One region of the Marinomonas maritima genome, then DNA from elsewhere that is predicted to be linked to it. Evidence: predicted binding sites of a transcription regulator. Region 1 holds the regulator's gene; the other holds the start of a gene.
The links. Region 1 encodes FliA, which starts transcription of late flagellar genes. Its sites were predicted from a motif close to CTAAAGTTNNNNNNNNNNCNGCCGATA; they were not measured.
Positions count from the first base shown of each region.

Region 2: flgM (flagellar biosynthesis anti-sigma factor FlgM) is a predicted target of FliA. The motif match lies at 1,486-1,512, and genes of this name have one in related genera.

Region 1 covers NZ_JAMZEG020000003.1:106,359-109,510, reverse strand. The annotation lists gene flhF (flagellar biosynthesis protein FlhF) at 1-1,212, shown strand, start outside; gene M3I01_RS12600 (RNA polymerase sigma factor FliA) at 1,310-2,047, shown strand; gene M3I01_RS12595 (chemotaxis response regulator CheY) at 2,103-2,483, shown strand; gene M3I01_RS12590 (protein phosphatase CheZ) at 2,493-3,152, shown strand, end outside.
Region 2 covers NZ_JAMZEG020000003.1:264,808-267,959, reverse strand. The annotation lists gene M3I01_RS13325 (OsmC family protein) at 1-394, shown strand, start outside; tRNA gene M3I01_RS13320 (tRNA-Arg) at 457-532, opposite strand; gene M3I01_RS13315 (flagella synthesis protein FlgN) at 617-1,096, opposite strand; gene flgM (flagellar biosynthesis anti-sigma factor FlgM) at 1,134-1,448, opposite strand; gene flgA (flagellar basal body P-ring formation chaperone FlgA) at 1,562-2,254, opposite strand; gene M3I01_RS13300 (chemotaxis protein CheV) at 2,395-3,152, shown strand, end outside.

The DNA.
Region 1 (3,152 bases):
ATTTTGTCAAATCAACGTCTGCCTACAGGCGAGATCGAAATAGTTGCCGCTTTGGATTATGACGGATCTTTGCCTTCTAGTATGACCTCTAAGCGTTCGTCTGCTCCTCGCCCTGAACCACATGCAAACCCTAGCTCGGATTATTTAGAGCGAATAGAGAGAGCAAAGCAGCAGACAGCACCTCCAACTAATACACCCAGCATTCAATCCGAGCAGCTAAATAAGTCTTCTACAGCGCAGTTTAATATGCCTCCACTCGCTGAAGATAAAGAAGACCCTCGGGTGGAAGAGGCTCTATCTGTACGAAATAATGATAGTGCCAAGCAATTGCGTGAGATGGAGCTAGAGCTTCAAAATGTCCGTGCTATGCTGGAGCGGCGGCAGAATGAAGGGAGCGGTGATTCCAAGATAAGCGCAGTTGAGCAGAGGGCCCGTGAAAAATTAAAGGGGTTGGGGTTGTCTGAGTTTGTTGTTTCTAGGTTGATAGATGATATCGATTTAAAAGGACGGGAGGATGACTGGAATCGTCTACTTGCGCATTTGGCTGATTATATCCCTGTTCGTTCGAGTTCTACTGAGCTTAAAGGCTGTATCGCTTTTATGGGGCCAACAGGTGTCGGGAAAACGACTTCTATAGGTAAGATCGCTGCTCAGCATGTATTAAAGCATGGCTCTGAGGGGGTGGTGTTAATTACGACTGACAGTTATCGTATTGCTGCCCATGAACAGTTAAGAACCTTTGGTCGTATTCTAAATGTTCCTGTCGAAGTGGTTAATGAATACTCAGATTTAAATGAAGTGTTGGCAAAATACGCACATTACTCTTTAGTTCTTGTTGATACTGCTGGAATGAATCCAAGGGATTCTAATCTTGAGCGACAGCTTCTAATGATGAAGCGAGCAAGGGCTAGTCTTAAAAAATTGCTAGTATTGCCTTGTACAAGTCAAAGGCAAGTATTAAAAACAGTTGTCGATATTTACTCTCAAGTTCAACTAGATGGCTGTGTTTTGAGTAAACTTGATGAATCTGCTTCACTTGGCGAAGCGATTAGTGTAGTTATTGAAGAGGGCTTACCTGTCGTATATATAGCAGATGGTCAGCGTATACCTGATGATATTGAGCCAGCTAGAGCACATAACTTGATTAGTCGAGCTGTTTATACAGCGGAGCATTATAATCAGCTCTACGGGTCATTAAAGTATGGTAGTTAGTAAAGATATGTTATTACTGAAAGCGTTACGCTGAACTATGTAGTACAGTTTGATTAGCGCAACTAACTTAAATAGTGAAGGTTGCTTAGAATATTTTATGCAGACCAAAAATGGATACAATACATACTCAAAAAAAGCGGCGCTTTCGATTGATTCGATTGTTGAGCAGTATGGGTATTTGGTAAAAAAAATTGCCTATCACCTATTGGCTCGATTACCCGATAGTGTCGATATAGATGATTTAACTCAGGCTGGTATGATGGGGTTGATTGAGGCCTATAAACGCTTTGAATCCACCAAGGGTGCCAGCTTTGAAACCTATGCTGGCATTCGTATTCGCGGATCTATAATGGATGAGGTGCGAAAAACAGATTGGGCGCCGCGTTCTGTTAGGCGAAATGGAAGGGCGGTTACGAATGCAATTAAAGAGTTAGAGGCCAAATTCGGGCGTGAGGCCTCCGATATGGAAGTGTCGGCTCATATGGGGATTAGTATGGGGGAGTATCATGAAATGATTCATTCCTCTATGTCTACCCAATTATTTAGCTATGAAGAAATGCTAGACTCTGATACAACTAATTTAGAATATATCGATTCAGAGTTTGAAAATGCACCTTACTCTTTAGTTGAAGAAGGTGGTTTCCAGAGTCAATTAGTAAAAGAGATTGACACTCTTCCTGAAAGAGAGAAATTAGTTTTATCTCTTTACTATAATGAAGAGTTAAATTTAAAAGAGATTGGCGCTGTTTTAGGTGTCAGTGAATCAAGAGTCAGTCAAATCCATAGTCAAGCGGCTATGCGATTGCGAGCTCGATTAAGTGATTGGCGAGATTAAATTATGAGTTCTGAAATATTACCTTTTGGGTGTGGAGGGTGCATTGGATAAAAACATGAAGATCCTGATTGTTGATGATTTCTCGACAATGAGACGAATCATTAAAAACTTACTACGGGATTTAGGGTTTACCAATACGGTTGAAGCGGATGATGGAACGACTGCGTTGCCTATACTTCAAGCTGGAACAATCGATTTTCTTGTAACCGACTGGAATATGCCGGGTATGACTGGTATTGAGTTGCTTCGTGCAGTTCGTGCCGATGAAAAATTGAAGAGTATACCTGTTCTCATGGTAACCGCAGAAGCTAAACGTGATCAAATTATCTCTGCAGCTCAAGCAGGAGTGAATGGTTATGTTGTTAAGCCGTTTACCGCAGTTGCTCTCAAAGAAAAAATTGAGAAAATATTCGAACGAATAGACGCTGCAAAATAGGGGCTTTAGATGTCAAATGTATTGGGCTCTGGATTAGTGGAATTTGAAAGTCTAGTAAAAGACGGTGCTGTAGAACTGTTAAACCACCTTGAAGTGGGTGATTTTGGTGCTGCTATTAAAATAATCCAAGAATTAAGCGAGGCTCGTCATAATAGCTTCTATAACGAAGTGGGTCATTTGACGCGGAGTTTGCATGATGCTATTCGTGATTTTCAAGTTGATTCTATAGATTTGGTCGTTGGTGAGGGTGGGAATGATTCTGCTACAAAAATCACCGATGCCTCGGATCGATTGAATTATGTTATTGAGACGACCAATGCTGCTGCCAATAAAACCATGGATATGGTCGATAGTAGCGTTCCTGTGGCTAGTGAATTACAGAGTCAGGCCAGAGAACTGCGAAAAGATTGGAGTCGATTAATACAGCGTGACTTAACACCACAAGAGTTTCGAGACTTATACAAACGCATAGATGTCTTTTTATCGTATGCGGATGATTGTGCCACCACTTTGCATTCAAACCTCAACACAATTCTTCTAGAGCAGGGTTATCAAGATCTAACAGGTCAAGTGATCACTAGAGTGAATGATTTAATTCGAGATGTGGAAGAAAAGCTTGTGCATCTCGTTGCTGTTGCTGGACGCGTTGATAGTATCTCTGGAATTGAA
Region 2 (3,152 bases), 160 kb from region 1:
TAGTTGGCAAGAAGATGTTCATTTTACCGCAGAGACGGGGTCTGGTTTTAAGATAGAGATTGACGGTAATCAGATTGCTGGCGCAAGGCCGATGGAGTTGTTGCTTGCGGGCTTGGGTGGTTGTACATCTTATGATGTGGTTGGGATTTTAAAGAAGTCTCGTCAAGATGTTGTGTCTTGTGTTGCCCAAATAGAGGCTGATAGAGCAGATTCCGTACCTGCTGTTTTTACTGAAATTCGAGTTCACTTTGTGGTGACGGGGCGCAAACTGAAAGAAAGCGTTGTTGCTCGTGCGGTTAAGTTATCAGCGGAAGAATATTGCTCTGCGTCATTAATGTTGGAAAGAGGTGGTGTGAAAATTGTCCATAGCTTTGCAATAATTGATATAGAATAATCTGCTTTTAAAAGAATTTTTAAAAAGAGCCTTGAGGCTCTTTTTTTATTTTATAAGTAATTTGGTGTCCCCACCAGGACTCGAACCTGGAATAGCTGCTTAGGAGGCGGCCGGTATATCCTGTTTACCTATGAGGACTTATATTGAGGCGTGATTTATACATCAATTATGTTTAGATTACAAATGTGAGTCGAGCTTGTATGGTGTTGATTCTTATGGTTTTTAAGCCCGTCCTAAAGTGTGCTTACTACTAATTGGACGTGTTGAGCCCCTCGCTGTATAAACTTTATTTTTGCTGCTATGACCTTGAAGTAGCTCGAAGAGGTGTTTGTTGCGTTTTTGTAAGGTGTTTAAAACTCGAGCGTTTGTATTGTTTTGTGTTTTGCATTTTTTCAGTAGCGTTTCACAATCTTGCATTAATAGACGAACATTATCCATAGAACTGTCTTGTAGGGTAAGCCAGCTTTTAAATTCTTCTTCAGAGGGTTTTTTCCGATCGACAATGTCAAATTTAATAAGAATATTCACTCTTTTTTCATTGAGCTTATTCATTTCATCAAGGAGGGCTTGTTTTTGTTCGGATAGGGTAATAATAGTTTCGCTGTCCAATTGCCCATAAGCTAGTCGTTCTTCATCAAGGAGCGAAGAGAGTTTTTCTAATATCTCTTTGCTTCTTATGAATATAGGGGCAATAGGGATCATAGGGCAAACCGTTCACAGACTGTATAGAGTGTACAGTCTAGAATAGAGAATCCATAGAAGCCATATTATTCGCAAGCTTCTGCGTATCTATTTTATATTCGCCTGCAGCGATAGCGCTTTTGATTTGTTCTACTTTTTCCATGTCAACATCTGGCAAGTTGCCAATTTTAGAATGCTGATTTTGTAGGGTTTGTGCTGTACCGCTTAATTTAACGGTATCCTCAGCTAAAGTGCCGCCATTTTTTACACTGCTTTGTTTCTCTGTCGTACTAACAGTTGCATCGTCTTTTTGCGAGCGTTCACTTTTATTGATCGTGCTCTGGTTTGATAGACCTGTAAGGTGTATTGCCATTGGGTTTTCCGCCCTTTAATGATTTGCCTGTCTATGTTGTCGGCAAGATCCACAAAAACTTTAATGAAAAGCTTCAGAAAAAAAGAATATATAAACTGCCGGTCAGTCTGTACTCAATAGTTTACAAGAACCTCACTGTCAGTTACAACTTTGGCGTATATAATTCTTTCAGAACTTGTGTTTTGGACACGTATTTGTTGTCCTTCTACACCATTCTCTAAAGCAACACCATTCATTTTGACGGTAATGCTGCCACTTTTTGCTGTTATTAATACGACATTACCTTTTTTTACAAGCATTGGGGGGGTCGTTAGATTAACAGTAATAAAGGTGTTAATGCGCAAGTTTCGTGATGCGACTTGCCCGTAAGGAGGATTTTTCTTTGTAAAAACATGTCCTCTTAAACTAGATAAGTCGACTTCACCCACATCCGTATTTGACTTACTGATGACTTGGCCGCGATTAATTGGGGTGATGGTTTTTATAGCCGGAATCATGATGGATTGGGTGACGGGAGCATAAGATTTCCACGTAGGGTTGTTGCAACTGATTTCATAATTTGTGCGTTTGGTCGCGTCTGGTCTCTGATTGCGGATTTGAATCGACTCACTATCGCAAGCAGGTAAATAATTGAGTGCGGCTACATTGTTTAATGTAATGTTAATAACCGCATCTGGATATATTTCTGCCAGTCTAGGGATCTCTACTTGGTTTATGTAGTGATTAATTTGGTCTTCAGTAGATAGGGCAAATGTTAAACTGGCTTGAAAACAAATGAAGGCTAAGCTTAGCCTTATGATTCGCATGATTCGCTCACTTTGTTTATTATGATGTTATAAATAAGATAGTTAGTAAAATATTAGAAAGCACTTTATCATTGGATGATGCATTTTAACAATTTTGAGGTTATACCTCAGTATAATGTTTACACATTTTGGAGGCGTTTATGGCTGGAGTTTTGGATACTGTTAACCAACGTACGCAGCTTGTAGGGGAAAATCGACTTGAACTGCTGTTGTTTCGCCTGAATGGTAAGCAAATTTACGGCATCAACGTCTTTAAAGTGAAAGAAGTTCTTCAGTGTCCGAAGCTAACGACTATGCCGCACAGTTCTCCTGTGGTCAGGGGGGTTGCTCATATTCGTGGTGGAACTATTCCAATTTTAGACTTGGGGTTGGCAACAGGCGCGAGCCCGATGGAGAATATCAGTCAATGTTTTGTCATTATTACGGAGTATAATCGTCGAATTCAGGGCTTTTTGGTTCGTGGCGTCGAACGTATCGTAAACATGAACTGGAGTGATATTCAGCCGCCACCAAAAGGGTTGTCGAACGATAACTATTTGACTGCTGTTTGTCAGGTCGACAAAGAAATGGTTGAGATTATCGATGTTGAGCAGATCCTATCTGAGGTTGCTCCTACACGACAGGATATTTCGGAAGGCATCGTCAATGCTGATGTAACAGAAAATGCTAAAAAACATCATATACTTATTGTTGATGACTCTTCGGTCGCGCGTAAACAAATTAAGCGTTGTATGGAGCAGGTTGGTTTTTCCACCACTGTTTTATGTGATGGTCGCGAAGCGCTTACTTTCCTACAAAACATGGTTGCTGAAGGGAAAGACGTCACGCAGGAGTTTTCTATGGTTATTTCTGATATTGAAATGCCAGAGATGGATGGGTATACGCTGACGACAGCTAT